2 regions of the Heyndrickxia vini genome follow, and region 2 is predicted to be linked to the other one. Evidence: a T-box and tRNA genes for the amino acid it is inferred to sense, from the RefSeq annotation. Region 2 holds a T-box; the other holds one or more tRNA genes.
The links. A T-box is a leader RNA that pairs with one kind of tRNA and senses whether it is charged. The one in region 2 lies ahead of pheS (phenylalanine--tRNA ligase subunit alpha), so its partner is inferred to be a tRNA-Phe.
Positions count from the first base shown of each region.

Region 1: it has a tRNA-Phe gene. The T-box ahead of pheS (phenylalanine--tRNA ligase subunit alpha) is inferred to sense a tRNA for this amino acid. The anticodon was not compared.

Region 1 is NZ_CP065425.1:3,191,230-3,194,623, forward strand. Features, by position in the region: tRNA gene I5776_RS15975 (tRNA-Leu) at 561-642, opposite strand; tRNA gene I5776_RS15980 (tRNA-Cys) at 649-722, opposite strand; tRNA gene I5776_RS15985 (tRNA-Gly) at 728-802, opposite strand; tRNA gene I5776_RS15990 (tRNA-Gln) at 806-877, opposite strand; tRNA gene I5776_RS15995 (tRNA-His) at 916-991, opposite strand; tRNA gene I5776_RS16000 (tRNA-Trp) at 994-1,067, opposite strand; tRNA gene I5776_RS16005 (tRNA-Tyr) at 1,075-1,158, opposite strand; tRNA gene I5776_RS16010 (tRNA-Thr) at 1,182-1,257, opposite strand; tRNA gene I5776_RS16015 (tRNA-Phe) at 1,274-1,349, opposite strand; tRNA gene I5776_RS16020 (tRNA-Asp) at 1,370-1,446, opposite strand; tRNA gene I5776_RS16025 (tRNA-Met) at 1,465-1,538, opposite strand; tRNA gene I5776_RS16030 (tRNA-Val) at 1,686-1,761, opposite strand; tRNA gene I5776_RS16035 (tRNA-Glu) at 1,787-1,861, opposite strand; tRNA gene I5776_RS16040 (tRNA-Ser) at 1,872-1,963, opposite strand; tRNA gene I5776_RS16045 (tRNA-Asn) at 1,967-2,041, opposite strand; rRNA gene rrf (5S ribosomal RNA) at 2,051-2,167, opposite strand; rRNA gene I5776_RS16055 (23S ribosomal RNA) at 2,283-3,394, opposite strand, start outside.
Region 2 is NZ_CP065425.1:1,421,977-1,425,370, reverse strand. Features, by position in the region: gene pheT (phenylalanine--tRNA ligase subunit beta) at 1-435, opposite strand, end outside; gene pheS (phenylalanine--tRNA ligase subunit alpha) at 455-1,492, opposite strand; T-box leader at 1,709-1,942, opposite strand; partial or broken gene I5776_RS07075 (IS1182 family transposase) at 2,206-3,394, shown strand, end outside.

The sequences.
Region 1 (3,394 bases), 1.8 Mb from region 2:
TATCCATTTTTTACGGTCTTTAAGCAGTTTAATGTCAATTAACTAAATTTCTTTAAGATGCCGTTCACGATGCAGGAAATTTAAAAATGCTCTAATTGCTCTTAAACGTGTGTCCATTGTTACTGTTTGCAATCCCTTCTCATTCATATAGAGAATGACATTTCGCTTTATCGCTTTATATGCTCTTTAGAAATAGTGTCTAGTGAGGGGGTAATTTCCTGTTCTCTTAGGATTTTAAAGAAAACAGATAATTCATTTCTATAATATTGGATTGTTTGAGGCTTAGATTTCTGATTTGACAATCATCAACAAATAAAGAAAGAGCAGTTTTGAAATCAATTTCCTTTACGCTTTTTGGACTGTTAATGATTGATACTCCTCAATAGATAATTCTTTTGTATGCCTTGCCATTTTTAAATTCCTCCTTGTTTAATGACAGGTACGCTCACGATTTTATGTACACAATAATTTTCAAAGAATCGTATTTGAGATAAATAAAAAACGTTCCTTACATAGAGTAAGAAACGTTGATTTCACTACATTGGCAAGCAGTGCTATGATACCGGTGGTCGGGGTCGAACCGACACTCCCGAAGGAACACGATTTTGAGTCGTGCGCGTCTGCCAATTCCGCCACACCGGCATATTATGGAGGCGGCAACCGGATTCGAACCGGTGGTAAAGGTTTTGCAGACCTCTGCCTTACCACTTGGCTATGCCGCCATTGTTGGAGCGGAAGACGGGATTCGAACCCGCGACCCCCACCTTGGCAAGGTGGTGTTCTACCACTGAACTACTTCCGCAAACTGGGCTAGCTGGATTCGAACCAACGAGTGACGGAGTCAAAGTCCGTTGCCTTACCACTTGGCTATAGCCCAATAATAGTATATGTTGTAAATATTTATTTGTTCATAAATGGGGCGGCTGATGGGAATCGAACCCACGAATGTCGGAACCACAATCCGATGCGTTAACCACTTCGCCACAACCGCCATGGCAGGGGCAGTAGGAATCGAACCCACACTGAAGGTTTTGGAGACCTTAGTTCTACCTTTAAACTATGCCCCTATTCTAATGGTGGAGGGGGACGGATTCGAACCGCCGAACCCGAAGGAGCGGATTTACAGTCCGCCGCGTTTAGCCACTTCGCTACCCCTCCATCTCATTACAATAAGTAATGAATGGTGCCGGCCAGAGGACTTGAACCCCCAACCTACTGATTACAAGTCAGTTGCTCTACCAATTGAGCTAGGCCGGCTTAATATTATTATAAATGGTGGCTCGGGACGGAATCGAACCGCCGACACATGGATTTTCAGTCCATTGCTCTACCGACTGAGCTACCGAGCCACATATGTATTTTATAAAAATGGCGGTCCGGACGGGACTCGAACCCGCGACCTCCTGCGTGACAGGCAGGCATTCTAACCAGCTGAACTACCGGACCATTTTATTTTCAAATCAATTGCGGAGGCAGGATTTGAACCTGCGACCTTCGGGTTATGAGCCCGACGAGCTACCAGACTGCTCCACCCCGCGGTAATGTTAATATAAAGATTTATTATCGCACTTTGCATATTCGACTGTCCCGATTTCAGTAAGCTTATTCAAGATGTTGCTCAATCGGTACAACTCGCAGATTATTCGATGAAGTAACGCTCGTTGCTCCACCCCGCGATAATAATATGGTGGAGGATGACGGGATCGAACCGCCGACCCCCTGCTTGTAAGGCAGGTGCTCTCCCAGCTGAGCTAATCCTCCATTATGTAATTTACAATTTATTAAATGGTGACCCGTACGGGATTCGAACCCGTGTTACCGCCGTGAAAGGGCGGTGTCTTAACCGCTTGACCAACGGGCCACAGTTTAAATGGCGGAGAGCAAGGGATTTGAACCCTTGAGACAGCGTTAACCGTCTACACGATTTCCAATCGTGCTCCTTCGGCCACTCGGACAGCTCTCCTAATGGCTCCGCAGGTAGGATTCGAACCTACGACCGATCGGTTAACAGCCGATAGCTCTACCACTGAGCTACTGCGGAATATTACAAGCTTGGCGACGTCCTACTCTTGCAGGGGGAGAGCCCCCAACTACCATCGGCGCTGAGAAGCTTAACTTCCGTGTTCGGGATGGGAACGGGTGTGACCTTCTCGCTTTAGCCACCAAACCTTATGGACATATATTATTATATATGTTTTTTAAAATTTTTCAAGGATTAATTTAAAATTATTCCTTCAAAACTAGATAGATGAGAAACACTTCATAATAACTTCAAATCAAATTAGGATAAGTCTTCGACCGATTAGTATTCGTCAGCTCCATGTGTCGCCACACTTCCACCTCGAACCTATCAACCTGATCATCTTTCAGGGGTCTTATTTAGATAAACTAAGGGAAATCTCATCTTGAGGGGGGCTTCATGCTTAGATGCTTTCAGCACTTATCCCTTCCGCACATAGCTACCCAGCGATGCCTTTGGCAAGACAACTGGTACACCAGCGGTGCGTCCATCCCGGTCCTCTCGTACTAAGGACAGCTCCTCTCAAATTTCCTACGCCCACGACGGATAGGGACCGAACTGTCTCACGACGTTCTGAACCCAGCTCGCGTACCGCTTTAATGGGCGAACAGCCCAACCCTTGGGACCGACTACAGCCCCAGGATGCGATGAGCCGACATCGAGGTGCCAAACCTCCCCGTCGATGTGGACTCTTGGGGGAGATAAGCCTGTTATCCCCGGGGTAGCTTTTATCCGTTGAGCGATGGCCCTTCCATGCGGAACCACCGGATCACTAAGCCCGACTTTCGTCCCTGCTCGACTTGTAGGTCTCGCAGTCAAGCTCCCTTGTGCCTTTACACTCTGCGAATGATTTCCAACCATTCTGAGGGAACCTTTGGGCGCCTCCGTTACCTTTTAGGAGGCGACCGCCCCAGTCAAACTGCCCGCCTGACACTGTCTCCCACCCCGATCAGGGGTGCGGGTTAGAATTTCAATACAGCCAGGGTAGTATCCCACCGACGCCTCCACCGAAGCTGGCGCTCCGGCTTCAAAGGCTCCTACCTATCCTGTACAAGCTGTACCAAAATTCAATATCAGGCTGCAGTAAAGCTCCACGGGGTCTTTCCGTCCTGTCGCGGGTAACCTGCATCTTCACAGGTACTATAATTTCACCGAGTCTCTCGTTGAGACAGTGCCCAGATCGTTGCGCCTTTCGTGCGGGTCAGAACTTACCTGACAAGGAATTTCGCTACCTTAGGACCGTTATAGTTACGGTACCGCCGTTTACTGGGGCTTCAATTCAAAGCTTCGCTTGCGCTAACCTCTCCTCTTAACCTTCCAGCACCGGGCAGGCGTCAGCCCCTATACTTCGCCTTGCGGCTTCGCAGAGACCTG
Region 2 (3,394 bases):
AGGAAATACAAATATTCCTTCGGCAAAATCCTTTGGAATCAGCTTTCCTTCAATCCCAAGTTCTTGTAGAGAACAAATCATTCCATTTGATTCTTCTCCACGTAATTTTGATTTCTTAATCTTGAAGTTTCCCGGTAAAACAGCTCCAACAGTAGCAACAGCTACTTTTTGTCCTTTGGCTACATTTTTTGCCCCACAAATAATTTGTAGTGGTGCTTCCCCACCAAGATCAACTAAGCATTTATTTAGTTTATCAGCATTTGGGTGCTTTTCACATTCTAGTACATGACCGACAACTACACCTTTAATTGAGGCTGCTTTGTGTTCAACACTTTCTACTTCAATTCCACTTCTCGTTATTTTTTCTGCTAATTCTTCAGCGGATAGACCATTTAAGTCTACATATTCATTCAGCCATTTATATGAAACTAACATATCTTTTCCTCCCTAGCTTTTACTCATGTACAGAAAATTGTTTTAAGAAACGAGTATCATTTGTATATAGATGGCGGATATCATCGATTCCGTATTTTAACATTGCAATTCGTTCTGCGCCGATTCCAAATGCAAATCCTGTATACTTGGTTGAATCAAATCCAGCCATTTGTAATACATTGGGGTGAACCATTCCGGCACCTAGCATTTCAATCCAGCCTGTTTTTTTACAAACATTACAGCCTTCTCCTCCACAGGAGAAACAGGAAACATCCACTTCTACTGATGGTTCAGTGAATGGGAAAAAGCTTGGACGTAAACGAATTTGGCGCTCATCACCAAACATTTTCTTCGCAAAAACTTCTAACGTTCCCTTCAAATCCCCCATCGTAATGTTTTCATCTACAACAAGACCTTCAATTTGCATAAATTGGTGGGAATGGGTTGCATCATCATTATCCCGACGATACACTTTCCCAGGACAAATAATTTTAACTGGTCCTTTTCCTTCATGTTTTTCCATTGTTCTCGCTTGTACTGGTGATGTATGTGTACGTAAAAGAATATCTTCCGTAATGTAGAAGGAATCTTGCATATCACGAGCTGGGTGTCCTTTTGGAAGGTTTAAAGCTTCAAAATTGTAGAAATCCTTTTCCACTTCGGGTCCTTCGGCAATTGTATATCCCATACCGATAAAGAAATCTTCAATTTCTTCCACTACTCTTGTTAACGGATGATGGTTACCAACTTTAACTGGACGACCAGGAAGGGTTACATCGATGGTTTCCTCCGCTAATTGCTTTTCAACTGCAGCTTTTTCTAATGCTTCACTTTTTGACTCAATTTGCTTACTGATTACTTCTCTTACTTCATTAGCAAGGGCACCCATTTTCGGACGTTCCTCAGCTGAAAGCTGCCCCATTCCTCTTAAAACTTCTGTTATTGGCCCTTTTTTTCCTAAATATGCAACGCGAACATCGTTTAAAGACTTTAAGTCTTCCGCTTGCTCAATTTTTGCTAAGGCTTCTGCTTGTAAATCTTTTAATTTTTGCTCCATCTTTTCTACCTCCTTTAATAAGTGGCTATGTTAAACCCAGTTGTTGATTTCCGCTGCAGGTGCTCGCTTTCCGCGGGCGGTTCGAGAGCCTCCTCGCTCGTACCTCAGCACGGGGGTCTCCCGTCTACCGTTATTCCCGCAGGAGTCTCGCACCTGCCGCTCCAATCAACTTAATTAACATAGCTTAATAAATAAGCATAAAAAAACCCCGTCCTTAGAAGGGACGAGGTTATCATCGCGGTACCACCCTAATTAGCATCAAAATATATTATGCTCAACTTCATTAAATAACGGCTCTTCACCGAGGCATCTTTACATTTCATTAGAAACGGTCCCGATGCTGACTCAAGGGGTGAATTTCACTTAATATTCCATAAAAATGCTTTCAGTCTTTGGCATTTTCTCCCTAAATGGATTCATTAAACTACTTTTCCCTATCATTGTCTTTTATCATTTATGCAATTATATATATTATAGTATTTTGTGAAATAAAATTCAAATTTATTTCTTTGGATATGTTAATATTTGGCCGTTGATTTCCGCTGCAGGTACTCGCTTTCCGCGGGGCTGACGTTGAGCCTCCTCATCGCTACGCTCGAGGCCACTGAAAAAGTCCATTTATTATTAGGCAGATAGATGTTTGAGTTGACCAAACATTTATCTGCCTTTTTGTTTTATAATGATGATATCAAATGTATGTAGGTGATACTCAAATGATTTCTAACCAAGAATCTCTCAATCTTAGTCCATATATAGCTATTTATGATCTTGTTGTTCCCAAAGATAACATGCTTCGTCAAATCAATGAACTGGTGAATTTTTCGTTCATTATTGAAGAATTGAAAACGAAATACTGCCTCGATAATGGTCGCAATGCAGTGCCACCAATCCGCATGTTTAAGTATCTATTGCTTAAATCGATTTATGATTTGTCTGATGTAGATGTAGTAGAACGCTCTAGATATGATATGTCATTTAAGTATTTTCTCGACATGGCACCAGAAGACCCAGTAATAAATCCAAGTTCCTTAACAAAATTTCGTAAGCTCCGTCTTAAAGATGTGACCTTGTTAGATTTACTTATTGGGAAAACAGTTGAGATTGCACTTGAAAAGGAAATCATAAAAAGTAAAACAATAATCGTGGACTCCACACATACACAATCACGTTTTAACCAAAAGTCACCGAAGGAATTTTTACAAGAGAAGTCAAAAAATCTTAGAAAAGCAGTTTATCAAATTGATGACTCAATGAAAGAGAAATTTCCTCCAAAACCAACTTCCAATGAAGTTGAAGATGAATTGAATTATTGTCGCCGAGTTGTTTCTATTGTCGAATCAGAACCACAATTAGCCGCAATTCCCAAAGTAAATGAAAAATTAAATGTCCTTCATGAAGTAATAGAAGATTATACAGAACACATGAGTCAAATGAACCGTTCAACTGATACGGACGCACGGGTAGGACATAAAACAGCTGATTCCTCATTTTTCGGATACAAAACACACATCGCGATGAGCGATGAAAGAATAATAACAGCAGCGATTCCGACAACGGGAGAAAAAAGTGATGGAAAATACCTGCAAGAGTTAGTTGGGAAAAGTCAAGCTACAGGAATGGAAATTAAAACAGTAATTGGTGATACAGCCTATTCTGAAAAAGACAATATTAGTTATGCAAAAGAAAATCAACTTGAACTTATTTCTAAATTGCATCCACATATAACACATGGAACACGGGCAAAAGAAGATGAATTTGAATTTAATAAAGATGCTGGAATGTTCGTTTGTAAGGCGGGGCAAATGGCTACAAGAAAAAATATGAAGAAAGAAAGGGGCAAGATAAAAATCCAAGAATTAAGTTCTTTTTTGATATTGAGAAGTGCAAAGTCTGCCCGTTTCG